DNA from 3 places in the Sphaerisporangium sp. NPDC005288 genome. Region 2 is predicted to be linked to each of the others. Evidence: riboswitches for the same ligand, from Rfam matches in the RefSeq annotation. Region 2 holds a riboswitch; each other region holds the start of a gene.

Region 1 (9,826 bases), on a different contig from region 2:
AGTGGTCGACGGCGGTGAAGTGGGCGACGGGCGTGAGCGTCGTCTCGTGGGCGAGCCGCTCGACGATCTCGACCGTGCGGTCGCGGGTGGAGCCGCCGGCGCCGTAGGTGACCGAGACGAACGTCGGGCGCAGCCGCTCGAGCTCGCGGATCGCGCGCCACAGCTGCCGCTCCCCCTCGTCGTTCTTCGGGGGCATGAACTCGAAGGAGAACGAGCGCCGCCCGGAGGCGAGCAGTTCCCGTACCGTCGGGACGCGGTCAGGACGGACGGATGGACGACCCAGAGCCATGGTGCCAAGGCTACAGGTCCGGACCGCCGCGCACCGATCGCCAACGTGCGCTGCCCGCGACAAACCGCCGAAAGCGAGGCGGCCGACGGGCGCTCCACAGGCCGCTCGGCCAGCGGACATCACCGACACCGCTGGACCCAGGACATCACACGGACCGAGGGACCCCACGACATCGCACAGACGTTCGACCGTCGGGCGTCGCACGGGGCGGCGAGCGACGGGCATCGCACAGAGCGTGCGGCGCGTACCACAGCCCCACACCGATCATCGCTCGCGTGTCGGGTTCCCTTCCGGTGCCGCGGACCGGTGTCGGCAGCTCAGCGGAGTACCCCGGGCGTGCCACCGCCGGTCCATGGCGTGGGTCACACAAGGGGAGGCGAAGCGGCGGCCCGTTGTACGGCCGTTAATCTCAGAGCATGACCACTTCCTTCGCCCTGTCGGACGCGTTCCGTTCCGAGGTGGACCAGCGCCTGCGGGCGTTCGTCGACCGGCAGCGCCCCCTGGTCAGCGGCCCGGAGCTGAGCCCGCTTCTCGTGGCCGCCGAGGACTTCCTCGCCGGCGGCAAGCGGCTGCGCCCGGCCTTCTGCTACTGGGGCTGGCGCGGCGCGGGCGGAGGCGAGGAGGCCGCCATCTTCACCGCCGCCGCCTCGCTGGAGCTCCTGCAGGCCAGCGCGCTCATCCACGACGACGTGATGGACGCCAGCGACATGCGCCGGGGCCGTCCGTCGGCGCACCGGCGGTTCCAGTCGCTGCACGAGGACTCGGCGTGGCAGGGGTCGGCGGAGCAGTTCGGCGAGGGCGCCGCGGTCCTGCTCGGAAGCCTGTTGCTGGTGTGGTCGGGCGAGATGTGGCGGACGAGCGGGCTGCCGGCCGAGGCGCTGGCCGCAGCCGAGCCGGTGCACGACCTGATGCGCACCGAGCTGATGTGCGGGCAGTACCTGGACCTGCTGGAGCAGGCGCACGGCCGCAGCACCTTCGACAGCGCGCTGCGGGTCGCGCTGCACAAGAGCGGCAAGTACTCGGTCGAGCAGCCGCTGCGCCTCGGGCTGCTGATGGCCGCGCGGGCGCCCGAGCCGTGGATCGACCGGCTGTGCGTCGACTACGGGCAGAAGGTCGGCATCGCCTTCCAGCTCCGCGACGACGTGCTCGGCGTGTTCGGCGACCCGGCCGAGACCGGCAAGCCCGCCGGCGACGACCTTCGGGAGGGCAAGCGCACGATGCTGATCGCGCGCACGCTGTCGGAGGCGACGCCCGAGCAGGCCGCCGACGTGCGCCTGCTGCTCGGCGACGCCAAGCTGGAGCAGGACGGCGTCGAGCGGCTGCGCGCGATCATCGAGGACACCGGCGCCCTGGCGGCGAGCGAAGAGATGATCAAGCGCTATCTGGACGACGCGCTGACGTCCCTGGAGCGCGCGCCGATCACCGGCGAGGCGCGCGAGGCCCTGCACGAGCTCGCCGTGGCCGCGACGGCCCGCCGCAGCTGACGACGGCCCCGCCAGGGGTCAGCCGGGCGTGAGGCGGCGGGCGAACTCGGCGGCGGCGGCTCCGGGGTCCTCCGCCTCGGTGATGGCGCGCACCACCACGACCCGGGTGACCCCGTACGACATGACCTCGTCCAGCGTGCCGAGGTCGATGCCGCCGATGCCGAACCACGGCCGATCGGCCGCCAGGGCCGCGGCGTGCTTCAGCAGTCCGGGGCCCGGAGCGAAACGGCCCGGCTTGGTGGGCGTCGGCCAGATCGGCCCGCAGCAGAAGTAGTCGACGCCCTCCTCGACCGCCGCGGCGGAGGCCTCGGCGTCGCTGTGGGTCGAGCGGCCGATCAGGACGTCCGGGCCGAGGATGTCGCGCGCGACCGCCACGGGCAGGTCGTCCTGGCCGAGGTGCAGCACGTCGGGGCGCGCGGCGTAGGCGATGTCGGCCCGGTCGTTGACCGCCAGCAACGCCCCGTGCCTGTCGCAGGCCGCGCGGAACACCTCCAGCAGCGCGAGCTCCTCGCGGGCCTCCAGACCCTTCTCGCGCAGTTGGACGACGTCCACGCCCGAGGCGAGGACGGCGTCCAGGAACTGGTCGAGATCGCCTTGGCGGCGGCGCCCGTCGGTGCAGAGGTAGAGCCTGGCGTCAGAAAGCGAGCGCCTGGGCACGCCTTTTCACCTCGGTGTGCCGACCGGCGACGATCGCGTCGATGGGGGCTCCCGGCAGGGAGTCGTCGGCGGTGAACAGCCACCGCAGGGCCTCGACGTCCTCGTAGCCGGAGTCGGACAGCACGGTGAGGGTGCCCGGCAGGCCCTTCACCACGTCGTCGCCGGCGATGAACTTCGCGGGGACCTCGGGCTCTGGGCCGCCGCGGCGGACGCCGATGAGCTTCTTGTCCTTCAGAAGCTGCTTGGCGCGCCCGGTGCTGAGCCCGAGCCGCCTGCCCACTTCCGTGAGGGGGAGCCACTCCCCCACCATTTGATCAGTCTCGCGGTCGATCTGTGCAACAGAAAGCGTCACGGAACCACAACTACCACGTCGCGCCTCTTCTCAAACACCCGCAGGGGGTCACAAGCAGTCGCGCAAGGGTATCGAGGGGTCGATCGCCCGATCAACGTCGACTCTTTGCCCGCCCTCGACGATGCGGCGGCCCTGGACCAGGTCACGGGGACGGTCGACGGTGAGGATGGCGGCCAGCCGGTCGTCCGCGGTGAACCAGCACGCCGCCCACTTGCGGTCGGTCTCGGGGTCGCCGCGCAGCACCAGCCGGCCCCCGTCGTGGTGGCCGGCGTACTGCACCATGCGGCCGAACTGCTCGGACCAGAAATAGGGCACCGGGTCGTACACGGCGGACTGGCCGAGCAGGGTGGCCACCGCGGTCTCGGGGGCGTTCAGGGCGGTGTCCCAGTGCTCGACGCGCATGCGCCGGCCGAAGCGCCGCGACCACCAGTTGGCGCAGTCTCCGGCCGCGACGACGCCCTCCATGGAGGTGCGCAGGTGCTCGTCGACCAGGACGCCGTTGTCGATCTCGACGTCCGAGCCGGCCAGCCAGGCGACGTTCGGGCGCACGCCGACGCCGGTTACCACGACGTCGGCCGGGATCCACGAGCCGTCCATCATGGTCAGCCCGCCGGGGTCGATCGAACCGACCATCGTGCCGAGTCGCAGGTCGATGCCCGCCTCGGCGTACCAGGAGGCGGTGCGGGCGCCGACCTCGGGCCCGAGGGCCACGGCCAGCGGTGACTCGGCGGCCTCGACGACGGTCACCTCGCAGCCGGCGCGGCGGGCCGCGGTGGCGACCTCGGCGCCGATCCACCCTGCGCCGACGATCGCGACGCGGCACTCGGGCACGAGCGCGGCGCGCAGGGCCAGGGAGTCGTCGATGGTGCGCAGCACGTGCTGGGTGCCCTCGCCGCGTAGCCGGACGGGGGTGGCGCCGGTGGCGATGACCAGGCCGTCGTACTCCAGTTCGCCCTCGGTGGTCTCCAGGGCGCCCTCGCGAAGCCCCTTGGCGGAGACGTTGGTGCGCAGATCGACGTCCAGCGCGCCGAGATCGGAGTCGACGACCGTCGAGTCCAGCTCGCCCAGCAGCACGGCCTTGGACAGCGGAGGCCGGTCGTACGGCCGATGGGCCTCCTCGCCGATCAGAGTGACGCGCCCTCGGTATCCGCGCGCCCGTAGCGCCTCGACACTGCGCACGCCGGCCAGTCCGGCCCCCACCACCACGACATGATTCACAACCTGACCCTAAGCGGCCAGGACGGTAACTCGCCAACGGCGATTTGGTAACAAATTGGCTCACTGTCCCATACGGGCAGTGATGAGACCACTCAAGCGGGTGGCGATGCCGTACCAGGGCGGAAACAGACCGCGTCTCCCGGCTCTCCCGCCGTCCCCGGCCGCGCCGGGACGGGATTAGGCTGGGTCCACCACGCGCGGGAGTCCGGCGAAACCGGGCTGAGAGGAGGGCTGAGGGCCCTCGACCGCCACGAACCTGATCCGGGTCATGCCGGCGAAGGGAGCGGACTCAGATGCAGGTGTCGAACGCGCCCCCGGCCGACGCCGCGCGGCACGCCGACATGATCGTCGTGGGCGGCGGCATCATCGGGCTCTCGATCGCCTGGCGCGCCGCCCGGCGCGGGCGTTCCGTCATCGTCGTCGACCCCGCGCCCGGCTCGGGCGCCTCGCACGCGGCGGCCGGGATGCTCGCCCCGGTCAGCGAGGTCGCCTACACCGAGGAGCCCCTGCTGCGGCTCGGCCTGGCCTCGCTGGCCCGCTGGCCGGCGTTCGCCGCCGAGCTGTCGGCGGAGTCGGGGGTGGACGTCGACCACCGCGGCGAGGGCACGCTCGACGTGGCCTTCGGCGCGGACGACCTGGCGGCGTTGTCCGAGGTGGCCGGCTTCCTGGAGAAGCTGTCGCTGCCCGTCCAGCGGCTCACCGGGCGGGAGTGCCGCCGTGCCGAGCCGATGCTCGCCCCCTCCGTCCGAGGCGGCATCCTGGTCGCCGGCGACGCCTGGGTGGATCCCCGCCGCGTCACGGCCGCCCTGCTCGCCGCGCTGGCGCGCCGCGGCGTGCCGGTGGTCGCCGACCGCGTGACGGGGCTGCTCTCCGCGGACGGGCCCGTGCGGGGGGTGCGGTGCGCGAGCGGCGCGGCGATCGGCGCCGGGCTGGTCGTCCTGGCGGCGGGGGCGTGGTCGGGCTCCCTTCCGGGCCTGCCCCCCGAGGTGCTCCCTCCGGTGCGCCCGGTCAAGGGGCAGATCATGCGGCTGCGCGGCGCTCCGGGGTTCCTCGGCCGGTGCGTGCGCGGCGTCGTGCACGGTTCGCGTGCCTACCTCGTGCCGCGCGGCGACGGCGAGATCGTGCTCGGCGCCACGCAGGAGGAGATGGGGTTCGACACCCGGGTGACCGCCGGGGCGCTGTGGGAGCTGCTGCGCGACGCCCGCGAGCTGGTGCCCGGGATCACCGAGCTGGAGGTGGTCGACCTGGCGGCGGGGCTGCGCCCGGGGACGCCGGACAACCTGCCGGTGATCGGCCCGAGCGGCGTGGACGGGCTGGTGCTGGCCACCGGCCACCACCGGGGCGGCGTCCTGCTGTGCCCGCTCACCGCCGAGCTGGTGGCCGGCGACCCCGACCCGGGGCTCGTCCCTCTCGCGGCGCTCTGCTCCCCTCTGCGCTTCACCGAGGCCCACCGATGAACGAAGGAGGAACGGGGCGCGCGCCCTGGCGGCGGCCAGGGAACTCCCGCCCCGGAACGGCGATGAATGTGATGATCAACGGTGTGTCCTGCGACCTGCCCGCCGGGGCGACCGTCGCCCGGGCGGTCCAGGAGCTGACCTCGTCGGGCGCGGGCGTCGCGGTGGCGGTGAACGACGAGGTGGTGCGGCGCGGCGCGTGGCAGTCCACCACGCTCAGCGAGCACGACCGCGTCGAGGTGCTGACGGCGGTGCAAGGTGGCTGACCACGGCGCCGGCCCCGCGGCGGGACACGACATCCACCGGAGCGGCGCCACCAGCGCGCCCGGGGACGACCTCGACCGCACCGGTGCGCACCCGGCGCCGGGGCACGACCTCGACGAGGCGGGCGACGCGCTGGTCATCGCCGGGGAGAAGTTCACCTCCCGGCTGATCATGGGGACGGGGGGCGCGCCCTCGCTGGACGTCCTGGACCAGGCGCTGGCCGCCTCCGCCACCGAGATCACCACGGTCGCCATGCGGCGCCTGGACCCGGCGGCCCGGGGGTCGGTGCTGGACGTGCTGCGCGGCCGGGGCGTCAAGGTGCTGCCCAACACGGCGGGCTGCTTCACCGCGGGCGAGGCCGTGCTGACCGCGCGTCTGGCGCGCGAGGCGCTCGGCACCGACTGGGTGAAGCTGGAGGTCATCAACGACGAGCGCACGCTGCTCCCCGATCCCATCGAGACCTTCGACGCCGCCGAGCGGCTGGTCGCCGACGGGTTCGTCGTCCTGCCCTACATCGGGGACGACCCGGCGCTCGCGCGGCGGCTGGAGCAGGCGGGGTGCGCGGCGGTGATGCCCCTGGGCTCCCCGATCGGCTCGGGTCTCGGCATCCGCAACCCGCACAACATCGAGCTGATCGTCGAGGCGGCGGCCGTCCCGGTGATCCTGGACGCCGGCATCGGCACGGCGAGCGACGCGGCCCTGGCGATGGAGCTAGGATGCGACGCGGTCCTGCTCGCCAGCGCCGTCACCCGCGCCCAGCGGCCCGGCCTGATGGCGTCGGCGATGCGCGAGGCCGTTCTGGCAGGTCGCATGGCGCGCCTCGCCGGCCGGATCCCCCGGCGGCGGTACGCTGAGGCCTCCTCGCCGGCGATCGAGCCGCGTGCCAGGTGACAACGATGACCCCTTGGGGACGGGAGAACATGTCGGCATCGGTTTGGGATGTGCTTGCCCTCCCCCCGGCAAACCGCCCGTAAACTCACTCCCGTGGACACGACGGTTGCGGACCCCCTTCTAGGGCGGCTGCTGGACGGGCGGTACCGGGTCGAATCCCGCATCGCCCGGGGCGGCATGGCCGCTGTCTACCTGGCCCTGGACGTCCGGCTCGACCGCACGGTCGCCCTGAAGGTCATGCACCCCTCGCTCGCCGAGGACCCCGACTTCGTCCGCCGCTTCATCGGCGAGGCCAAGTCCGTCGCCAGCCTGTCGCACCCGAACGTCGTGCACGTCTTCGACCAGGGCACCGACGCCGGCAACGTCTACCTGTCGATGGAGTACGTCCCCGGGCGCACCCTGCGCGACGTGCTCCGCCGGCGGGGGCGCCTTCCCGCCCGCGAGGCCCTGGAGATCCTCATCCCGGTGCTGGCCGCCCTCGGCGCGGCCCACCAGGCCGGCATGGTGCACCGGGACGTCAAGCCCGAGAACGTCCTGCTCACCGACGACGGCCGGGTCAAGGTCGTCGACTTCGGGCTGGCCCGCGCGATCGAGGCGGGCAACCAGACCAAGACCGGCGTGATGATCGGCACCATCGCGTACATGTCGCCCGAGCAGGTGACCGCCGGGGTGGCCGACGCGCGCAGCGACGTGTACGCCGCGGGGGTGCTGCTGTTCGAGCTGCTGACCGGGCAGCAGCCCTATCAGGGCGAGAGCCCCATGTCGGTGGCCTACCGCCACGTCCACGACCGGGTCCCCGCGCCCTCGGCGGTCGTCCCGGGCACGCCGCAGGCGCTGGACGCGCTGGTGCTCTCGGCGACCGACCGCGACCCCGCGCGCCGTCCGGCCGACGCCACGGCCATGCTGGTCGCCGCCGTCGAGGCCCACCGCACGCTGCCGCGCGACCCCGGGCCGCACGTCCCGCCCGCCGGCGCGACGTCCCCCTCGATGCTCCGCGAGACCGGCGTGATGCCGCGCGAGGCCGTCCCGCCGGCCCATCCCACTCTCGTCCACTCCCAGACCGAGATGCTGGCCGCCCCGCCGGTGGCGCCGGGCCCGCCTGGCGGACGCCGCGGCGTCCGGCCGGTCTGGCTCATCGCGGCGCTGGCGGTCGTCATGATCGGCGCGGTCGCCGGCACCGGCTGGTGGTTCTCCGAGGGCCGGTACACCAAGGTCCCCGACCTGCTCGGCCTCAACGTCACCCTCGCCAAGGAGAAGGCCGAGAGGCAGGGCTTCGCGGTCAAGATCGGCCCGGCCGAGCACGACGACAAGCTCGCCGAGGACAAGGTGCTGCGCACCGATCCCGAGCCGGGCAAGGACGTCCTCAACGACGCGGTCATCACGCTCATCCCCTCCTCCGGCCCGGTCAAGATCGCCGTGCCGAACGTGCTGAACCTCTCCCAGGGCGACGCGCAGGCGAAGATCTCCGAGGCGGGGCTGGCCCCCGGCCCGGTCAGCCGGGTGCCCAGTGACACCGTCCAGCGCGGCCTGGTGATGCGCACCAGCCCGCAGGTCGGCACGAAGGTCCGCGAGGGCAGCCGCGTGCAGCTCGTCCTGAGCGCCGGGCTGCTGATGCCGGACGTCAGCGACATGCAGTGCGACCAGGCCGACGCGTTCCTGCGGCAGAAGGGCTTCGTCCCGACGGTCGTGCAGCAGACCGACAACGCCCAGCCCAACACCATCATCGCGCAGGTCCCGACCGCGCGGTCGGAGGTCACCGCCGGGCAGAACGTGCAGCTCACCTGCTCCAAGGGGCCCGACACCGGCTTCCACTGGCCGTGGGAGAGGCCCGACAACCCCCAGCCCGGCCAGGCGCTCGTCGCCATCCCCGACGTCCGGTTCAAGAAGGTCGCCGACGCCACGAACGAGCTGCGCGCGGCCGGGTTCAAGGTCCGGGTGCGCCGCATCGCCGGCACCGGCGCCGTCGTGGCCGAGAACCCCCTCGGCCAGGCCCCGGCGGGCACCCGCATCACCATCTGGCACTGACCCGCCCGGGCGCGCCGACGTCCGTCCGTCGCGCCCGGGGAGCGGTCAGACCCGCGCGCCGTCGCCGGGGGCGGGGATGCCGTAGAGGCGCAGGCGGCCGAGGCCGCCGTCGGGGTGGATGTCGAGGCGGACGTGCGTCGCCGGCCGCTCGCCGGCCAGGCGGAAGCGGTGGCGGGTGTCCGGCTGGAGCCGGGTGCGGGGCAGCAGCTCGAACCATCCGGCGTCCGGCCCGGGCTCCGCGCCGCCGGGCACGTGGGCGGCGGTGAGCGACGCCGCGCCGGGCGCGTTGTAGACCAGGTTCGCGGTGTCCAGCTCGGCGACCCGGACGACGCCGGGGACGGCCAGGCGCACGACAAGCCAGTCGTTGCCGCCGTCGCGGCGGCGGGCGGTCTCCCAGCCTTCGGCCTGGTGGCGGGGCGACCCGGGGGCGATGACGTTCAGCGGAGAGGAGTAGAACGCGTCGGAGCAGGCGGTGACCAGCGCGCCGTTCTCCAGGGCGGCCAGGTCCAGGGGCATCGCGTCGTGCATGGCGAGGTCGGCGGCCACCTCGCCGTGGACGCGGAGCCGGGCGACGCCGCCGTCGGGGAAGATGTTCAGCCGCACGTGGGTGAACCGGCTCCCGGCGGTCACGGGGAAGGTGTGCTCGCTGTCGCCGGTCAGCGGGCTCCGCGGCACGATCTCGGTGTAGGACGCCTCGCGCAGCTCGTCCGCCGAGGGATACCCGGCGGCCTCGCACGCCTCGACGGAGACGAAGGGCGGGTAGTTGCCGGTGAACCAGGCGGTGTCGACGACCACGGCCCGCACGACGCCGGGCATGCCGAGGCGGACGACGGCCCAGTCGTGACCCGGCTCACGCCGGCGGCGGGTCTCCCAGCCGTCGTACACCTGACCGCGAGGGCCGAACGTCCCGGCCTGGAAGGCGGGCCGGCCGGGCCTGACCAGCGCCTGGCGCTCGGCGAAGGACTCGTCGCTGGCCGCCACCACCGACCCGCCGTAGGAGCGCAGGGCGAGGTCGGGCAGCCGGCGCGGGTCCGGGGCGGTCGCCGGGACGGTCGCGGGGACCCGTACTGGGGCGGGGGGACGGCCCGCCGCGGCGGCGGGCGCCGAAGCCGGGTGGTGCGGAGTGGTCACAGCAGGGCTCCGAAGGGAGGTTCGGCGTCGGTGACGGGACGGCCGCGCAGCCAGGTGGCCT
Region 2 (9,826 bases):
ATCAGACCGGCCCGGGGACGCTGGCGACGGTCGGCCTGGTGGGCGTCACGCTGATCCTGTTCGCCTGGGCGCTGGCCCGGCCGGCCTCGCAGCCCGCCGTGGCGGTGGCCGCCGGCATGCGCCCGCGCGCGGCGCACGCGGTCTTCGTCCGGCTCAGCCACCCCGCCGCGCCCGGCCGTCCCCGGCCCAGAGCCCCTTCGCTCAGCCCCGCGCCCGTCTAGCGCGCCGGCCACCAGAGCGTGGCCGCGCGAGCGGCGTCCCGCCCGCCACCGGCGGCGCCGGACGCCTGACGGGCGCCTCGTCATGTCCGCACACCGACGAATGGGGCTCTTTCATGCTTTCACTGCTCGACACCGTCATCGACTTCGCCTACCGGCTCATCGGCGCCGTCGGCTCGTTCACCGGGCCGGTCGCGGCGATCGTCCTGTGCACCATCGCGGTGCGCCTGCTGCTCCTGCCGCTCAGCGTCCGGCAGGCGACCGCCCACAAGGCGCGGCTGCGCCTGGCGCCGCAGGTGGCCAAGCTGCGCGAGCGCTTCGCCCGCGATCCCGAGCGGCTGGTCCGCGAGACCTCCAAGCTGTACGCGGCCGAGGGGACCTCGATGTTCGCCGGGCTGCTGCCCGGCCTGGCGCAGGCGCCGTTCTTCATGGTCGTCTACCGCGTCTTCGTCTCGGCGACGATCGCCGGCCATGCCAACCTGCTGCTCGCCCAGAGCGCCCTCGGCGTGCCGCTGGGCGAGCACTTCGCCGCCGCGCTGGCGTCCGGCGGCCTGTTCAGCGCGCCCGTCCTGGTCTTCGCCGGGCTGTTCGCGCTGCTGGCGGTGGTCGCCTGGCTGACCTGGCGGCGGATGGACGACACCGTGGCTCCGCGCGCGCTGCGCCTACTGCCGTTCGGCACGATCGTCGCCGCCGCCGTCCTGCCGCTCGCGGCCGGGCTGTATCTGCTGGTCAGCACCGCGTGGACGGCCGCTGAGCGCGCGGTCCTGTACCCCCGTCCGGTCTGACCCGGCGGTCCCGGGCACCCCCTGCCGGCCCGATACGGCGACCTCGCGCCCTCATGGAGGTTTGTACGCCATTAACGTGGAATGCCGGGAACGATGACCGCACGCCGACCGGGAGGTCCGAACGATGAACGGTGCCGACAGCGAGGTCGGACGGCTGGAGACGGTGCTCCTGCACCGTCCCGGCGCCGAACTCAAGCGGCTGACCCCCCGCAACAGCGACAAGCTGCTCTTCGACGGCATCCCATGGGTCGGCAGGGCCCAGGAGGAGCACGACGCCTTCGCCCAGGCGCTGCGCGACCACGGCGTCGAGGTGCTCTACCTCACCGAGCTGCTCCAGGACACGCTGGAGTACGACGCCGGGCGTGAGGAGATCATCGGCGCGGTCCTCCAGGAGCGCCAGCTCGGCGACCGGCTCGCCGAGCTGGCGCGCCGCCACCTTTCGGAGCTGCACCCCGAGGACCTGACCCAGACTCTGATCGCGGGCCTGGCCCGCGAGGAGCTGAAGACCGGCCGGGGTCTTGTGTACGAACTGATGGACCGCCACGACTTCGTGATCGACCCGCTGCCGAATCTGCTGTTCACCAGGGACTCCAGCGTGTGGATCGGCGACCGGGTGGCCGTGACGAGCCTTGCCATGCCCGCCCGCACCCGCGAGAGCCTGCTCACCCGGTTGATCTACACCTACCACCCGAGGTTCTCCGGCACCGGCCACCTGTACGAGCCGTGGCTGGAGCACGTGGAGGGCGGGGACGTGCTGCTGATGGCGCCCGGGGTCCTCGCCGTGGGCACCGGCGAGCGCACCACTCCGGCCGGGGTGGAGCGGCTGTGCCGGCGGGTCTTCGCCGCGGGGCTGGCGCACACCGTCCTCGCGGTGCCGATCGCCCAGCAGCGGGCCACCATGCACCTGGACACCATCTGCACGATGGTGGACCTGGACACCGTGGTCATGTACCCGCCGGTCGCCTACTCGCTGCAGGCCTACACCGTGACCTCGGCGGAGGGCGGCGAGCTGCGCGTCTTCGAGCCCCGGCCGTTCCTGGAGGCGGCCGCGCAGGCCATGGGGGTCGAACGGGTGAAGGTGATCGACACCGGGCTGGACCCGGTGACCGCGGAGCGCGAGCAGTGGGACGACGGCAACAACACTCTGGCGCTGGCGCCGCGGGTGGCGGTGGCCTACGAGCGCAACGTGGAGACCAACGCCCGCCTGGAGGCCGCGGGTGTGAAGGTCATCCGAATTGCGGGCAGCGAACTCGGCAGCGGCCGGGGAGGTCCACGCTGCATGTCATGCCCTGTAAGCAGGGAGCGTCTAGCCGCACTCGCGTAGGGCCCCTATTTCGGGCGTCCGAACTTGCGAATTAAGGACAGCGACCGGGGCGTGGATGACCGCCCACACCGTGGTCACGTCTTCGTCGTGACGCACCCCCCAGCGCTCGGCGAGGAACTCGACGATGCCGAGCCCCCGGCCGCCCAGCGAGGACAGGGCCGGCCGGCCCGCGCGGGGCTCCGTGGCCGCTCCCCCGTCACTCACCGTGACCTCGAGATGGTCCTCCGCCCACTCCCAGGTGGCCATGATCTGGCCTGATGGGAGGGGGTGGGCGTGACGCAACGCATTGCTCAGCAACTCGCTCACCACCAGGACGGCGTCCTCTATGGCGGTGGCGAACACCCCGCATGCCTCGAGATCGGCGCTGAGACGCTGGCGTGCGACGGCGACGCTGGTCGGCGCATACGGCAACAGCACGACGCCCTCACTTCCCCGTTCTCCTGCATTTCCCCCTGAGGAAAACACATCCCAGTACGACCGAAATGCCCCGTTCGATGGTTCTGGAAACCGCGCGGCGATCATTGCTTGTGCAGATTCGACAATAGGCGCGGTCATCTGTGACCAGCTCGTTACCGCTTCGGTGTGTCGGATCCGATATAGGCGTCGGCGATGCTCAAAACGAATCGCATTCGGGTGCCACCGCCGGGACGCGCGTGCGCGGTCACCTCACCGCCCTGCGCACGGGCGAGGGTGCGCGCGATGTAAAGCCCGAGCCCCACGCCGCCGAAACGCCGGCGGTCGCCGCTGTCGGCCTGGACGAACCGCTCGAAGACCCGCTCGCGGTCCTCCGGCGCGATGCCGACCCCCTCGTCGTCCACGGCCAGGACGACGCGGCCGTCCTCCGGCCAGGCCAGCACCCTGATCAGGCCGCCGTCCGGCGAGTACTTGAAGGCGTTCTCCAGCAACTGGCCGAGCAGGATGTCGGTGGCCAGGGCGTCCCCGTCGACCAGCGGCAGGTCGCCCGGGATGTCCACCTCCACGTGGTGCCGGTCGGACAGCACCGGCATGCCCAGCGTCGCCGCGCGCACGCGCTCGCCCAGGTCGAAGCTCTCCAGCCGGATCTTGAACTTCTCCCCGCCCGCCCGCGCGCCGAGGAGCAGATGGTCCATGAGCCGGCCGAGGTCGCGCGCCCGCTCGGCGATGGTGCGCACGGCCGAGCGCCGCTCGACGTCCGACAGCTTGTCCCACCGCGCGTCCAGGGTGCTGGCGAAGCCCTGGACGACCGTGATCGGGGTGCGCAGCTCGTGGCTGGTGGTGGCCAGGAACAGGTCCTTGGCCTCCTCGAGCTCCTTGGCCAGCGTCACGTCGCGGAAGTCCACGACGACCTCCGCGGTCTCGCCGATCCCGGCGCTGACCACGTCCAGCCAGCGGCCGGAGGGGAGCTGCGTGGTGAGCTTCTCGCCGGGCCCGGGCAGCGGGAACGGCGGGTGGACGCCGATCACCTCCGCCGCCGTCAGGCCGGTCAGCTCCTCCGCGGCGGGGTTCCACTGGGTGACCCGCCCGCCCCCGTCGAGCACGGCGATGCCGTCCGCGCTGGCGTCGACGACGGCGCGCTCGTGCGCCCGCTGCCGCACCGCGTCCTGGTAGGCCATGGCGTTGGCGAGCGCGATGCCGGCGTGCCCGGCGAGCAGCTCCAGCAGCTCCAGCTCGATGTGGCCGGCCTTGTGCTCGGCGAACAGCGCGTACAGGGCCCCGTAGGGCCGGCCGCCGACCGCGGCGACGCCGAGCGCGATGGTGTGCAGGCCCGGCAGCTCCGACCAGATCAGCTCGTCCAGCACCGCCTGGTCGCCGGTCTCCAGCAGCACCGTCTTGCCGGTGCGCAGCAGCTTGCCGACCAGGCTGCTGTGCAGGTCGGCGGTCGCGCCCTTCACCCGCTCCGGCAGGCCGTGGGTGCTCACCAGCCGCAGCCGCTCGTCCTCGATCAGCACGAAGCCGCCCGCGTCGGCCCCGGTCAGCTCGGTGAGGCTCGCGGCGATGCGGTCCAGGACCGGCTCCAGCTCCAGCTCGGCGTTGATGTCGCCCACCACGTCGGTGAGCCGCCGCACGAGGCGCGCGCGGCGGGCGGCCCGCTCGCGGGCGACCGCGTCGTTCTCCGCCGGGTGGTAGACGCTGACGTACCCGAGCAGCGCGCCGGCCTCCGACCGCAGCGCACTGATGTCCACGCCCACGTCCAGCAGCGAGCCGTCGCAGCGCAGGCGCTTGGTGCGCAGGGAGACCGGGCCGCCGGTGCGCACCCGTTCCAGCACCGCGTTGTGCTCGGCCACCAGCTCGTCCGGCACGAGCGGCGCCCGGCGCCCGGTCATCTCGGCCGCGGACCAGCCGAACAGGCGCTCCGCCGCGGGGTTCCAGATCAGTACGGTAAGATCACGATCGAGGGTTACGACGGCATTGGGCGAGCTCGCGATGACAGCGCGGGCAAAGCCGTCATCGAGGTTCTCTCCCCTGTCGTCACTCATGACCCCCATCGTGCCCGTTTTTGCCCCCGCGCCTTGGCACTTTCGATGTGCGAATCATCGCATTCGGCGCAGCGGCCGATGACATGGGCGCCACTCCCTCCGGCACGGCCGGGAGCAGGGCTCCCTCCGATACGCTGCCGGTAGGCGAGAGGGGTACGGCCATGACGACAGGGGATCTCGAGGCCCTGGTGCGGGTGACCGCTCCCGGCTATGTGGGCGAGACCCCGCCCGAGGTGGCCTTCGGCACCACCGACACGCCGGTCGGGCCGCTCGCGCTCGCCGTCACCGCGCGCGGCGTGGTCGCGTGCAGCTACGAGAACGAGCACGTCATCTTCGCCCGCGTCTCCCGCGAGATCGGCACGTTCATCGGCCCCGACCCGCGGCGCCTGGACCCGGTGCGGCGCGAACTGGACGCCTACTTCTCCGGCAGGCTGCGCGCGTTCACCGTTCCGGTCGACCTGCGGCTGGCCACGCCCTTCGCCCGCACGGTGCTGCAGATGACGATGGCCGTGCCCTACGGCCGCGTGACGACCTACCCCGAGATCGCCGAGCGCATCGGGCGTCCGCAGGCGCTGCGCGCGATCGGCAACGCCCTGACGGCCAACCCGGTGTGCGTCATCGTCCCCTGCCACCGGGCGCTGGAGGCGCCGGGACGGCCGGGAGGTTACGCCGGCGGCCCCGCCGCCAAGGAGGCCCTGCTCCGCCTGGAGGCCGCGGCGGACTAGGCGCACTCGGTCGAGGCCGGCGACCGGCTACGACGGGGCCACCGACTACGACCAGGCGACGGGTGCTACCGGGCCACCGGCGCGTCGGTGAGGGCGGCGCCGTCGCGGGCGCGCCGCCTCAGCAGGCCCACCAGCAGCGTCGCCAGCGCCGAGACGACGAACGCGGCCAGCGCCGCGCTCATCCACGGCTCCCGCTCGAACCCGACCAGTTTTCGAAGCGCCGCCCAGCGCTCGTCCCACCACTTCAGAGTGGCCGCTCCGGTGAACACCCAGTACGCCACGAAGCCGAGCAGCCATGGGACGAGCATCGCCCAGCGCGAGGGCGCGTCCTGCGAGGTGTCCCACCGCGCGGCCCCGCCCAGCACGAAGTAGTCGACCACGAGCACGGCGAACATCGGGACGAACACCGCGCCGATCACCCCGAGGAAGGCCCCGTAGGAGTTGACGTTGGCGAACAGCGCGACACCGGTCGTCAGCACGCCCACTCCGACCGAGAAGACCCGCCGGTCGACCCGGGGCAGCAGGTTCTGCAGGGACATGGCCGTGGAGTAGACGTTGGCGAACGACTGGTCGGCCTCCCGCAGCACCAGGACGCCGAAGAACAGCGCGCCGAGCGGCACCGCGACGAACGCGTTCCACACCCGCTCAGGGTCGTTGCCGACCAGGGCGAGGGCGACGATGCCGAGCACCAGGCACGCCACCTGGGCGATCGTGTAGCCGGTGACCACCCCGGCGAACGCCGCCCGCCCGGACCGCGAGTGCCGGGCGTAGTCCGCCGCGACCGGGACCCAGGAGACCGACAGCGCGATCACGTAGTCCACGGCGGGGGCGAACGCGTTCCAGCTCCCGCCGCCCAGGTGCGGCGCCTCGCGCAGCAGCGCCACCGCGAGCCACACCATCGCGACGACCACGGCGGCCGTCACGAAGCGGCGCAGGAGGCGGATGGCGCCCAGTGGGCGGATGGTCAGGGCGATCGTCAGCGCCCCGGCCACCAGTACCCACACGGCGTACGGCACGGAGTCGCCGAAGACAGCCCGCGCACCTTGGGCGATCACCCACAGCTCGAACGCCCCCCAGCCGAGCATCTGGACGATGTTCAGCACGGTCGGCAGGTACGACAGCCGGGCCCCGAACAGCCCGCGCAGCAGCACCATCGCGGGCGCGCCCGTGCGGGCGCCTGGGATGGCCGCCAGGCCCACCATGACGGTGCCGACCAGGCTGCCCACCACGGCGGCCAGCACGGCCGCGACCATGCTCAGCGGCGCGCCGCCCAGCGGGTCGAGAAGGTACAGGGCGCCGGAGAAGCCGAGCAGGCTCACCCCGAGGTTGGCCCAGAAGGCGCCCTGGTCGAGGAATCCGAGGGTCTTCGGAGGGGCCTCGTCGAGGGTCAGGGGGACTTCATCGACGGCGGACGTCATCGCACGCTCCCTACGCCGGCATTACCCGGACAGGTTCCGGCGGTCGGCGGCGCGCCCAGCCTTCGCTGGGAACCGCCCTCTCAGCCCGGTGACGCCCGAGCTCCCGCGCTATGTATTTTGCGCGATTATTACATCCGGCCGTCAGGCGACGTAGGGCTGCCCCCCGTTCTCGGCGACCATGGGACGCCCGGCCGCCTCCCACGAGTGCATGCCGCCGCCGACGTTGACGGCCTCGCGGCCCACGTGGTTGAGCCAGGCGGTGGCCTGGGCGGACCGGCCGCCGACGCGGCACACGACGTACACCGGGACTCCGGCGGGGATCTCCTCGACCCGCTGCTGCAGCGTGCCGAGCGGTATGTGGACGGCCGTCGGGGCGTGGCCCGCCTGCCACTCGTCGGGCTCGCGCACGTCGAGCAGGTAGGCGTCGTCGGGCACGGCCCCGGCCTGGATCTCTGGGACGGTCATGCCGACCATTGTCCCCGCTTCGCGAGCCTTCCGCCCGCTAACGGAGGGTTGTCGCGCCGTGACGCCGGGAAGTTTTCCCTTCGCGCACCGGCGAAGCGCCGCAAAACACCTCAGAGCCCCCGCGCGGCCGGCCACCTGGGACCACCACTCGCGCGGCGGGAACGGCCCCGGACGAGCGGGGCCCACCGGACGAGCCGAGGCCGCCTCACTTGAGCAGCCGGGACATCCTGCGGTCGGCCAGCGGCTTGCCGCCGGTCTGGCAGGTCGGGCAGTACTGCAGGGAGGAGTCGGCGAAGGAGACCTCCCTGATCGTGTCCCCGCACACCTCGCACGGCTCTCCGGCGCGCCCGTGGACCCGCAGGCCGGACTTCTTCTCGGTCTTGAGGTCCTTGGCGGCCAGACCGCGCGACCGCTCGACGGCCTCGCGCAGGGTGGTGACGATCGCCTCGTGCAGGTCGGCGACCGCGGTGTCGCTCAGCGAGTCGGCGATCTTGAAGGGGGACATCTTGGCCGCGTGCAGCACCTCGTCGGAGTAGGCGTTGCCGATGCCCGCGATGATCTTCTGGTCGCGCAACAGCCCCTTGATCTGCGTGCGACTGCCGCTCACGATGCCCTTGAGCACGTCGGGGGTGAAGCCGGGCGCCAGCGGATCGGGGCCGAGGCTCGCGATGCCGGGCACCTCGACCGGATCGGTGACGACGTAGACGGCCAGGCGCTTCTGGGTGCCGGCCTCGGTGAGCTCGAAGCCCGGCGCCCGGCCGTCGTCCTCGGGGGCGAACCGCAGCCGCACGGCCAGCGGCCCCTTGCCCAGACGCACCGGCCTGGCCCCCGACAGGTCCTCCCGCCAGCGCAGCCAGCCGCCGCGGGCCAGGTGGGTGACGAAGTGCAGCCCGTCGCAGTCGAGGTCCAGGAACTTGCCGTGGCGGGCCACGGCGGTCACCGCCAGGCCGCCGAGCGAGGTGACCGGCGGCCGCACGGTCTTCAGGGCCTGGAAGGCCACCACGTCCACACCGGCGACCACGCGGCCGACGGCCCGCTCGCGCAGGAACTCGGCGAGCGACTCCACCTCGGGAAGCTCGGGCATGCCATCACACTAACCGCTGACCGAGGGTCCGCCCGGTGAGCGGCCGGCGGGCGCGCGTGGCCGCTCACCGCGGGCCTACTTGGTGAGCACGTCCTTGGGCACCGGCTTGTCCTCGGCCAGGGAGCCGAACAGCCGCAGCGCGCGCTGGGTGTCCCACTTGACGACCGCGGCGCCGTTGATGGTGGGCAGCGAGCCGATGGGGACGGCGGTGGCGACCGGGTCGCCGCTCATGGCCATCCCGAGCGACAGCAGGTCGAAGGTGCCCGTGCCGCCGTCGACGGCGACCGAGTCGGTGGCGGCCATCGCCAGCGGCACCGAGCGGAAGGGGTTGACCAGCACGCCGGGGCTCGCGGCCTTCTTGACCACGGCCGAGAAGAACTGCCGCTGGCGCTGGGTGCGGTCGAAGTCGGGGATCGCGCCGGTCGCCCGGGTGCGGACGAAGCCCAGCGCGGTGCCGCCCTCCATGTCCTGGCAGCCCTTCTTCAGATTGATGCCGGCCTTGGGGTCCTTGATGTTCTGCTTGACGCAGATGTTCACCCCGCCGATCGCGTCGACGATGCCGACGAAGCCGCCGAACCCGATCTCCATGTAGTGGTCGAGGCGGATGCCGGTGACCTTCTCCACGGTCTTGGCCAGCAGTTTGGGGCCGCCGAAGGCGTAGGCGGCGTTCAGCTTGTCGCTGCCGTGCCCGTCGATCGGCACGAACGAGTCGCGGGGCAGGCTGACCAGGGTCGGCCGGCCGCTGCCGGCCGGCACGTGCAGGAGCATCATCGTGTCGGTGCGCTTGCCGACGGCCCGGCCGGTGGCGAGCTTCTTGCGCTGGGCGGCCGTCAGCCCGGCCCGGCTGTCGGAGCCGACCAGCAGCCAGTCTTCGCCCGGGGTGGCCGCCGGGCGCCCGGCGTAATCGGTGAGCGAGTCCACGACGTTGAGCCGGGAGTTGATCCAGAAGAACCCGCCGACGACGAGCACGATCAGCAGCACCAGCACGACCGCGAGGACGCGGAGCACCAGACGGCCGATGCGCCGGGGAGGACGAGGCGGATGAGGCGGCTGGTCGCCGCCCGAGCCGCTTCCCCCGCCGGGCGGCTGCGTGCCGGGCAGCGGACGCACCGGCGCCTGCCCCGCGCGCGGCTTGCCGTACACGCGCGACGCCCTGCCCCGGCCCTCGCCCGAAGGCGCGGTGGGCGGGGCCTCGGCTCCCGCGCCGTACTGCTGCAGGACGGTGGCGTCGTCGTCCGGACCGCCGGCCGACGCGCCGCCGCGCCCGCGCTCACCCTCGTGAGCCGGCGCCCCCTGCGGGAAGCGGTGCGCGGGCTGACCGGCGGAGTACCCGCCCGCCGCCTGACCCTCC
Region 3 (9,826 bases), on a different contig from region 2:
ACACCACCCGTCCCTCGGCGTCCAGCGCGGTGCCGGCGTGCAGGACGTAGGCGTCCTTCGCGACGGGGTCGAGCCCTTCGACGCGGTCGCCCCTCACCGGGTCGGCGGGGTAACCCTCGGCGGCGACGACCACGGTGACGGCCGCGCCGTCGCGGAAGCGCGGCGCGGGCTGCCGGTCGAGGGCGCCGGTCGCGCAGGCCAGCAGCAGCCCGGCCAGCGGCGTCTCCAGCCGGTCGAGCACCACCTGCGTCTCGGGGTCGCCGAAGCGGGCGTTGAACTCGATGACCTTCGGCCCGGACGCGGTGAGCGCCAGCCCGGCGTACAGGACTCCGGTGTAGGGGGTGCCGCGCCGGGCGAGCTCGCCGATGGACGGCAGGACGACCTCGTCCATGACCCGCTCGGTGAGACCCTCGGGCGCCCACGGCAGCGGCGTGTAGGCGCCCATGCCGCCGGTGTTCGGGCCCTGGTCGCCGTCGTAGGCGCGCTTGAAGTCCTGGGCGGGCTGGAGCGCGACGGCCGTGGCGCCGTCGCACAGCGCGAACAGCGAGACCTCCGGGCCGTCGAGGTACTCCTCCACGACCACGCGTCCGCAGGCCGCCGCGTGGGCGAGCGCCTCGGCGCGGTCGGAGGTCACCACGACGCCCTTGCCCGCGGCGAGCCCGTCGTCCTTCACGACGTACGGAGCGCCGAACGCCTCCAGGGCGGCCTCGGTCTCCTCGGGGGTGACGCACACGCGGGCGCCCGCCGTCGGCACGCCGGCGGCCACCATGACGTCCTTGGCGAAGGCCTTGGAGCCCTCGATGAGCGCGGCCTCCTTCGACGGCCCGAAGCAGGGGACGCCCGCGGCGCGGACGGCGTCGGCGACGCCGGCCACCAGCGGCGCCTCGGGCCCGATGACGACGAGCTCGGCGCCGAGGCGCGTGGCCAGCGCCACGACCTGGCCGGGATCGGTGGGCACGACCGGGTGGAGCGTCGCCACCGCGGCGATGCCGGCGTTGCCGGGGGCACAGTGGAGGTCGGACACCGCGGGGTCCAGGGCGAGGGCGCGGCACAGGGCATGCTCGCGGCCGCCGCTTCCAATCACAAGAACGCGCACGTGGGGAGTCTACGGGGCGGGTCTGGGGTCGCCGGACGCCGCGGGCGTCGCCGCAGGTCGGGGCATGTAGGGGGGCGCCTGCCGGGAAAGAACGGCCGGTCTTCACAGGCCGGGCGGCGGCCTTTTGTGAACTTCCACATGATCGAGTGATCCCGTGGGGATGTAAGCTGGGGGCTGAAGCCTGCCTGTGGTAAGTTAGGGCGGCTTTGGGCCGTCTCTCGGGAGATTGGAGGTGGAATCGGGATGACATCTGGTGATCCCAGCAGTACGTGCTCGCGCACGTACGTCGTGCGCAAACCCGACCACTCCAATTCGGTGTCCGACTGAGAGCCACACGCCTGTTCTTTTCTGCGACGTTCGTCGTGCTTTGATGCTTTCCGCGTGTGGGTTCCCGAGGTCGGGCGGGAAGGGACCGCCATGCGCTCGTCCACCCTTTTCCAGCGGATCAACCTGCACCAGCGCACCACTCACGTGCGCCTCGGCGCCTCGGCGCCGGTCACCTCTCTGCGCCGTGGGCCGCTCAACGGCCGCTGCGTTCCGCCGAGTGACTCCCTTGTGCAGTACGGCGCGTACATCGCCGGCAAGCGTGTCCACGTGTCCGGCATCCCGGAGGCCGTGAGTCTGGTCCGCGAGCACAATGCCGCGTCGGAGACCGGGGGCGCCTACGTCTGGGTGGGGCTCCACGAGCCGGAGGCCCCCGAGGTCGAGTGGCTGGCCGAGGTGTTCGGGTTGCACCCCCTGGCCGTGGAGGACGCCATCAAGGCGCACCAGCGGCCGAAGGTCGAGCGTTACGGCGACTCGCTGTTCGTCGTGCTGAAGACCATCGCCTACCTCGACCACGACCAGTTGACCGCCTCCAGTGAGATCATCGCCAGCGGCGAGATCATGGTGTTCGTCGGCCCCGACTTCGTGGTCACCGTGCGCCACGGCGAGCACTGTCCGCTCGCGGACGTGCGCGGCCGCCTGGAGGACAAGCCCAAGCTGCTCTCCCGCGGCCCCTCCGGCGTCCTGCACGCCATCGCCGACCACGTCGTCGACCGCTACCTGTCGGTCGCCGACCAGATGCAGGCCGAGCTGGAGGAGGTCGAGGCGGCCGTCTTCGCCGACGTCAGCTCCCGCGACATCGGCCGCATCTACCAGCTCAAGCGCGAGATGATCGAGATGAAGCGCGCGGTCACGCCGCTCCAGACGCCGCTCGGGGCCCTGCCGCAGCGCCGCATGATCCCCTCCGAGATGCGCGAGTACTTCCGCGACGTCGTCGACCACCTCTCACGGGTCTGCGAGCAGGTCGAGTCGTCCAACGAGCTGTGCAACTCCATCCTGCAGGCGGCCCTGGCCAGGTCCAACGCCCTGGCGAACGAGGACATGCGCAAGATCTCCGCCTGGGTGGCCATCGTCTCCGTGCCCACGATGATCGCCGGCATCTACGGCATGAACTTCAAGCACATGCCCGAACTGAACGCCGTCTGGGGCTATCCCCTCGTCATCGGCGTCATGCTCGTCATCTGCTCCCTCCTCTACCGCGGCTTCCGCCGCAACAGCTGGCTCTGACCTCCGGGCAGCCCGCCGCGTGCCGGCACGGCAGCCGTGACGGCGGCCGGCGATCCGCCGGCCGCAACCCCTGGATGACGATCCCGGCGACCGGGGCCGCCGGCGACAACTCCGGCGGCGGCGAGCCCGATGCCCGCGCGCCCGGTGGTGTCGATCCCGTCGACCGGGGCCCACCGGCGACCAACCTGGCGACCTCTGCTCGTCGGTGACAATCCCGGCGACCCCGCCCGGTGCCCCGTATGGCCGTACGATCCCCAGATGAGCAGGCGCGCGCCGGCGGCGGTGCTTCTGGCGATGACCATCGCTCTGTCCCTGGCCGCGTGCGCCTCCACCGCCCGCCCCGGTGCCCCGGCGCCCTCTGCGACCCCCGTGCTGTCCGGGTCCTCGGCCGGCACGCCCGGCCCGAGCGCTGTTGGGGTGCCCGACCCCGCCCCGTCCGTGGCGGCGGGCCCCACCACCCCGCTGTCCGTCGTCCAGGGTGAGGCCGAGTGGGTCGCCACCGGCGTGCACGAGTGGGGCGGCTCCATGAACACCGCCCTGGTGCTCGCCGAGGACGACGCCTGGGCCGCGGGCCACCACGACGAGGGCGCCGCGCTGATCAGGCACTGGGACGGCCGGTCCTGGCGGGAGGTGGCCGCCCCGGTCAGGGACGTCGCGATCCGCACCGTTTCGGCCGCACCCGGCAGTCGCGTCCCGTGGATCTTCACCGGGGACGCCCGCGCGTGGCGCCGGCAGGGCGGGGGCTGGGTGAGCATGGGCGGCCCGGCCGGTCCGCGCGGGCGCCTCCTGCGGGCGGCGGCGGTGACCGGGGCCCGCGAGGCGTGGACGGCCGGGGTGCTCACCGAGGACGGTGAGACGCCCTTCCTGGCGCACTGGTCGGGCGGGGTGTGGCGAGAGCTCGCATCCCCGGGCGGCATGGAGGTGGAGGCCTTCGGCGCGTCGTCGCCGCGCGAGGTGTGGGCGGTCGGCGTGGCGGGCGGGCATCCCGCGATCACGCGCTGGGACGGTGAGCGCTGGGCCGCCGCCCCGCTGCCCGCCGCCCCGGCCGCGGGGGAGGGCCACTTGACCGGCGTGGCGGTGAGTCCCTCAGGCGAGGCGTGGGCCGTGGGCCGAGTGAACCGGCCGGGTGAGCCCCCGGAGAACGTCCTGTTCACGTGGGACGGGTCGCGGTGGACCGCGCCCGTCGTCCCGGCCTCCCGCCTCCCCGCTTTCACGGCCGTCGCGGCCGACGGGCGCGGCGGCGTCTGGATCGGCGGTGGACGCGGCGGCGACGTGATCGTGCACTACGCCGCCGGACACTGGACCGTCGAGCGGACCCCGCACCGGTCGAGCCCGGCCGTGTACGGCCTGGCGGCCGGGCCTGGCGGCGTCCCGGCGATCGCCGTCGGCGGCGAGCCGGACTACGACGAGGACGGCCACGCCTGGATCTGGACCCGCCGCTGACCCCGCCCTCGCCCGTCCGGACCGCGCCCCCGTCTCGTTCGGCACAGACCTCCGTGTGGTCGCGGGGGCACGAATGCCCGGTGGCCACAGCATGGGCCTGCCGCCGAAGATCATGTTCCGGGTGGAGGCCCCGTCCGGTCACGCGGCGACGACGTCGGCGCACCCGTCATGCGCCGGCAGGACCATGACGACGGCTCCCACCCGATCGCGAACGCGCCGCGCCCGGTCAGACGGGCCAGGTCTCCGCGCGCCAGGCGGCGTCCCAGAACATCCACTCGTAGCGCGAGGTGGTGACGAAGTGCTCCAGCGCCCGGGTGCGCTGGCCGCCGGTCGCCTCGGCGCCCGCGTGGTCGGCGAGGGACACCACCCGGCGCACCACGCTCTGGAAGGTCTCGTCCCCGTAGGTGGCGATCCACCGGCGGTACAGCGGGTCGGGTGAGGACTCTTTCATCAGCGCCTCGCCCACCCGGGCGTAGATCCAATAACAGGGCAGCACCGCCGCGAGCCCGTCCAGGAACGACCCGCCGTACACCGTCGCCAGCAGGTAGCTGGTGTAGGCGCGTGTGGTGGGCCCCACCGGCTGCCCGGCGGCCTGCTCGGCCGACCCGCCGAGGTCGGCCATGAACGCGGCGTGCATCTCCTGCTCGGCGGCGATTGCCCCCACCGCGTCGCTCGCGAAGGCCCGCACGTCCTCCTCACGGGGCGCCTTGGCCGCGCACAGGGCCAGCGCGCGGGCGTAGTCCCGCAGGTAGTGCGAGTCCTGCACGACGAAGTGCCGGAACGCCGCGCGCGGCAGCGTCCCGTCCACCAGTCCCCTGATGAACGGGTGGTCGAGGATGGCCTTGTACGTCGGCGCGATGGCCTCCCACAGCTCCTCGCTGTACGGCCGCGCCTGCGACGGAACGACGGATTCGGACGTCGTCATGTGCACAACTCCCTACGCCGGCATGACCCGGACAGGTTCCAGCGGTCTGCGGCCACCCAGCCGCACTCTCAGCCCGGTCCACCGGACTCCCGCGTCCACTCTCGGCTCGAGCCTAGACCGTCGAGGCCCCCCACCGGGAGTGCTCCTGCCTCCACTCCCTCGCGAGCTCGGCCAGCATCGTGTGGTCGTCGTCCAGATCGCCGCCGCTGATTGCCCCGGAGATCGCGGTGAACCTGCCGGACGCCTGCGGATGCCCGGCATCGGCGGCGCGGCTGAACCAGGTGGCGGCCAGCCATTGATGGCCACGGCCCGCATGGATCGCCGCGAGCTGGAAAGCGGCCTCCGCGTGGCCGTGGCGCCCGGCGAGTTGGTAGAAGAAGATGGCGAGGCTGATCTTGTTGCCCTCGGTCTCGTAGGCGGTCGCGTAGACGTACGCCAGTTCGGTCGCCGCCTTGCGCGGTGCCGGGTGAGTGCGCAGCCGCACCGCTTCGTCGTCTCCCGCCGCGGCGGCCTGGTGGAGCCAGTCGCGGGCCTCGGCGAGCCGGTCGTGGAGCAGGGTGATGACCCACAGGCGCAGGCATGCCTGGGCGTCGCCGGCCTCGGCGTGCCGGACCAGACGGGCGCCGGTGCGGCCGAACCACCGTAGATAGCGCCGCATCGGCACCGAGATCGGCGGATCGGCCTTACGGGGCGCCGGTGGAGGGCCCTCCACAGGGGCAACGAGGTCAGGCGGCCATCCGGCCGCTGGGGAGGGATCGGTGTGGACGGGTGCCGGTGGGCGGCTCTCCACATGGGCAACAGGGTCTGGCGGCCATCCGGGTACCGGGAAGGGCTCCGCGTGGAGGGGGGCCGGCAGAGGGCTCTCCACATGCGCGACGGGGTATGGCCACTCGAACGCTGAGGCAGGGGCATGGGCAGCGAGGTCAGGAGGCCACCCGGGTACCGCGAAGGGCTCATTCTGGACGGGTGGGAAACGGGGCGGCGCGAGCGGAGGCTCGGTGGCCGGTGCGGCGGAAAACCCTGCTGGGGCGAAGGCGCCCGGAAACTCGGTGAGGGAGGTCGCGGCAGGTGGGCCTGCCGGAGCGGGGGACGGAGACGGCTCGGCGCCGGTGGAGAGGGAAGGGCGTGCGGCGCACCAGCGGGAGTGCCAGTCGGCGAGGCCGCCGAAGGCCGTGACGTCCAGCCCTGTGTCGGCCGCGGCCCGGTGGCAGGCGCTCACGAACGACGCCACCCATGGCCATGGGGGCAGCCCGTTGCGCTTGCCGGTGAGGATGTCGTGCGTGGTGCTCTCGGCCAGCTCTCTCGACCGCCGGCCATCTTCGGCGGGCGCGTGAGACAGCCGGCGTAGTTCGGCGAGGGACGGTATGCCGGCCAGTTCCCGCAGGTCGTTCAGCCGGCCGATGAAGGCCGCCACGCCGGGGTGATGTCCAGTCATGCCCTCCGCCGAATGAGTGATCGACGATCTACGTCAGGTAATGGAGTCATGGTTGCACCAACCGGGGCAATCTGACGGCCGAACCTGAATTCCACCTTGTCCGGACGTGGCGCCGGACGTTCCGCTGGGAGAATCCGCAGGCCACCGAACAAATCCGGATGGATCCGGATAGGTCGGGATGGTCCCGGTGGAAGACATCCCGGCGACGGTGGGCGAGGAGCCGGGAAACGTCGGTCCCGGGCCATAGGCTCCGGAGTCGTCCGGAGATGTTTGGGTCGGTCGTGGCCCCGCGCGGCGTCCTCCATCGTTGGTTCGGCACCCCTTCACCCCGAGAGAGAGAAGTCGATGCTGTCCTACGCCACCGTCACCCGCGCCACTCGTACGGCCCGCGCGGGTGCCGAGTCCCCGCGCCGCGCGACGCCGCAGTCTCGCCAGGCACGGCTGGACGCCGAGCTCCTCGGGCTGTTGGTCACCACCTGGGCCGTCCGCACGGGCCGCACCCCTCCCGCGCGTCCGCCGCACCAGCTCACCGCCGAGGAACTGATCGAGTTCTGGTCCGACGACCACACCGCCGGCGGGAAGGCCCGATGAGCCAGGCCCCGCCGCCCCGACGTCCACGGAGCCCGCACCGATGCCCCCCGACCAGCCCCTGACCCCCGCGCCGGCGCCCGCCGCCGCGCCGGCGATCGCCTCGGCACCGGTGGCCGACTCCGCGCCGGTGACCGACTCCGCGCCGGAGGATCCGCCCGCCGCCCTGGCGCGGCTGGTCATCACCGCCCGGCCGTTCCGAGGCGAACTGCAGGGCGAGTTGCACGCCCGCGTGCCCGCCCCGGCGACCCGCGGCGCGATCACCATGCTCGGATGCGTCGCCGTCGCGGCACTGCTGCTGCTCCTCGCCCCAGCGGTGCTGATGTACCTCGCCCCTCGCGCGGGTCTGTCTCCGGGCTGGGTCACGGCGCTGCTGGCGGGCGATCTCATCTGCGCCGCGATGTGGCTGCTGTTGAGAGGACGCGGCGCGACGCGAGCCGGCGGCCATGGATGCCGGACGCCCCGCCCACGGAGAACACCCCAGGCGGCCCACTCAGACAGGGCCACGGTGCAAACCGCTCACAGCCGCCGCCTGCCTGCCCGCCCAGATCACCGCAAAGACCGAACGTAGCGAGCCGACTCTGACCTGGTGAGGCTCCCGCCCGAGCACGCACAGCCGGCGTCCCCGCCTCACCACACCCACCGGAGCCGCAGAGCCCGTACAACCCAGCTCTGACCAAGACCTCGCCCTCAACCGGGTCAGACGGCGCTGACCGCCTCAGGTGTGAGGTCACCGTGCACCCGCTGGAGGTACTCAACGGCGTGTTCGGTGGCCGGGTCGTGGTTCAGCCGCTCGCGGTAGAAGTGGAGGCGTTCCTCGCAATCATCAATGATCTCGCTCCAGGTGCGAGCCCATATGCGAATGCCGCCTTCCCACTCGGCGATGCAGCCGGGCGGACGGTTGGGCGCCGCGGCGTCCCGTCGCACGACGTCGTCCATCTCGGTGGAGACCACCCAGAAGTCCCAGCAAACACGAGCGTCACGAAACTGCGCGTCACCGGCCACGGCTTGGGCATAGCTCTTGATCTGCGCCACCTCGAGCTGCCCGATCTTGACCCTAGGAGCCTTGAGCTCGACGACAAGGTGCTCTCGCCCCGAACTCCCCCGATGGGCCCTCCCCAGCATGAGGTCCACGATCCTGCCGTCCTCCGGCTCACGACCCATCTCCTTGAGATGGCGTGCCAGCACCATGTCCAAGTCCCGATCGCTGACCGTCAACGCGTAGGCGTCACCGAACACCCACATCCCCCGTTCGAGGATCCTGTGCAGTTCTCCTCGGCCCTGGCCTGTCCTACCGGCGCAGAAGGCGGAAAGGAATTGCTTCAGGGCGGCGAGGAAGGCCAGACGGGCGGTGACCTGACGGGTCACCGCCATATGAACGGTGTGCACGTGGTCATGATCTCAGCGACTTGCGAGAACAGGACGGGGATCAGCAAGGAGGTGCCGAGAGCGAATCCGACGGCCTTTCCGAGGGCGCCAGTGGACGATGACCTCGCCGGGTACACCGCGCAGTCGCCTCCGGACAGCCGGAGAGCCAGGAGAAGTCCACGCCCGTTCTCCGCAAGCGACGGCATATCGGCGTCCACACTCGTCCGCAGACGGTCGAGGCGCGTGGCGAGTTCTCCGAAGTCGGGGGTCCCGTCCACGACCTCGCACCAGGCGGGCACTCCTGCCTCGTCAAGGATGCGCAGCTCGTACGACCCGGCGGCGTGCCGGTCGGCGTTGGCGGCCAGTTCGGAGACGACTATCTCCGCATCGGCGAGGGTCTCCGCTTCTGCTCCTGCCTTCATGAGCACCTCACGCAGTACGGCTCTGGCATGGCGCCCCACCGCGCCCGACGGGAGGACTTCGACGAGGCGAATATGCGCCGCACCGTGCTCGCGGCTCGCCGTGTACATCGTGTACTGCGCGGCGAGGTGAAGGTCGGGAACGACATCGTCGCCTGGTCGCATGGAGCCCTCCGTTCGTACGGGTCCGGGAGCAGCAGATAACCCCGTCGCGAGGGGTGAGGTGAAGGACCTGCTGGCGGCGCTGCCGTTCGTCCCCGCCGCGATCGGCGAGTGGCTCACCGCCTGGAACTACGATCCGGTCGTCGATTCGACGACGCACCCGGGGCTGGGACCTCGGGTCGGGGCGGCGGACGTGGCGCGTATCGGTCAGGCGAAGCAGGCGTTCGCCCGCATCGACCGCGAGTTCGGCGCGGGGCTCGTGCGCCCGGCACTGGTGAAGTACCTGAACGGTTCGGTCGCGCCGCTGCTGCGCGGGCGTTACGACGACCGCACGGTGCCGCCCTCATGACGGCCGCCGCCGACATGACGTGCCTGGCCGGATGGATGGCGTTCGACGTCGGTCGCAACGGGCTGGCGCAGCGTCACTTCGCCCAGGCACTGCGGATGGCCAAGGCGGCGGACGACTCGGTCATGGCCGGCTGGATACTCGGTGTGATGTCCCATCAGGCCATCTACCTCGATCGGCCTACGGAAGCCCTTCGCCTCGCGAACGCCGCCGCCGACGCCGCTCGTCAGGCCAACGCTCCAGCGCGCCTCACCGGGCGCCTGGCCCTTGGTAGCCAGGCACTCGCGACGGCGCTCGTCGTCAGGCACGCCGACACGAACGACTTGCACACTGTCAGGCAGGTCGAGCGGCTGCTGGGCGAGGCGGAGCGGGCATACGCGCAGGAGCCGACCGATCGCGAGCCGGCGTGGCTCCCGCCGTACGACTCTACGAAGATCGTCTCTGAGGCGGCGCGGTCCTGGCACATGCTTGGCCGCCATCAGCGGGCCATCGA

Evidence for each region. Region 2 has a riboswitch for thiamine pyrophosphate ahead of ABZU32_RS22080 (cytosine permease). Riboswitches for the same ligand answer to the same signal wherever they lie in the genome.
Region 1: another riboswitch for thiamine pyrophosphate. It lies ahead of thiO (glycine oxidase ThiO); the one in region 2 lies ahead of ABZU32_RS22080 (cytosine permease).
Region 3: another riboswitch for thiamine pyrophosphate. It lies ahead of tenA (thiaminase II); the one in region 2 lies ahead of ABZU32_RS22080 (cytosine permease).

Annotation. Positions count from the first base shown of each region.
Region 1 covers NZ_JBEXGT010000025.1:33,289-43,114, forward strand. Annotated here, with positions in the region: gene metF (methylenetetrahydrofolate reductase [NAD(P)H]) at 1-289, opposite strand, end outside; gene ABZU32_RS23345 (polyprenyl synthetase family protein) at 706-1,773, shown strand; gene thiE (thiamine phosphate synthase) at 1,792-2,430, opposite strand; gene ABZU32_RS23355 (Rv2175c family DNA-binding protein) at 2,408-2,740, opposite strand; gene ABZU32_RS23360 (FAD-dependent oxidoreductase) at 2,831-4,000, opposite strand; TPP riboswitch at 4,188-4,300, shown strand; gene thiO (glycine oxidase ThiO) at 4,294-5,457, shown strand; gene thiS (sulfur carrier protein ThiS) at 5,520-5,720, shown strand; gene ABZU32_RS23375 (thiazole synthase) at 5,851-6,609, shown strand; gene pknB (Stk1 family PASTA domain-containing Ser/Thr kinase) at 6,703-8,634, shown strand; gene alc (allantoicase) at 8,680-9,765, opposite strand; gene allB (allantoinase AllB) at 9,762-9,826, opposite strand, start outside.
Region 2 covers NZ_JBEXGT010000023.1:22,536-32,361, reverse strand. Annotated here, with positions in the region: gene ABZU32_RS22110 (DUF6412 domain-containing protein) at 1-221, shown strand, start outside; gene yidC (membrane protein insertase YidC) at 335-1,003, shown strand; gene ABZU32_RS22100 (arginine deiminase) at 1,128-2,327, shown strand; gene ABZU32_RS22095 (ATP-binding protein) at 2,310-2,744, opposite strand; gene ABZU32_RS22090 (PAS domain S-box protein) at 2,897-4,783, opposite strand; gene ABZU32_RS22085 (methylated-DNA--[protein]-cysteine S-methyltransferase) at 4,945-5,508, shown strand; gene ABZU32_RS22080 (cytosine permease) at 5,574-6,926, opposite strand; TPP riboswitch at 6,917-7,043, opposite strand; gene ABZU32_RS22075 (rhodanese-like domain-containing protein) at 7,068-7,400, opposite strand; gene ABZU32_RS22070 (DNA-formamidopyrimidine glycosylase family protein) at 7,597-8,475, opposite strand; gene ABZU32_RS22065 (LCP family protein) at 8,551-9,826, opposite strand, start outside.
Region 3 covers NZ_JBEXGT010000005.1:203,751-213,576, forward strand. Annotated here, with positions in the region: gene purD (phosphoribosylamine--glycine ligase) at 1-1,096, opposite strand, end outside; gene corA (magnesium/cobalt transporter CorA) at 1,514-2,647, shown strand; gene ABZU32_RS07445 (hypothetical protein) at 2,906-4,090, shown strand; gene tenA (thiaminase II) at 4,317-5,015, opposite strand; TPP riboswitch at 5,008-5,118, opposite strand; gene ABZU32_RS07455 (hypothetical protein) at 5,128-5,727, opposite strand; gene ABZU32_RS07460 (hypothetical protein) at 6,796-7,041, shown strand; gene ABZU32_RS07465 (hypothetical protein) at 7,082-7,609, shown strand; gene ABZU32_RS07470 (hypothetical protein) at 7,738-8,427, opposite strand; gene ABZU32_RS07475 (ATP-binding protein) at 8,403-8,990, opposite strand; gene ABZU32_RS07480 (hypothetical protein) at 9,049-9,336, shown strand; gene ABZU32_RS07485 (hypothetical protein) at 9,333-9,826, shown strand, end outside.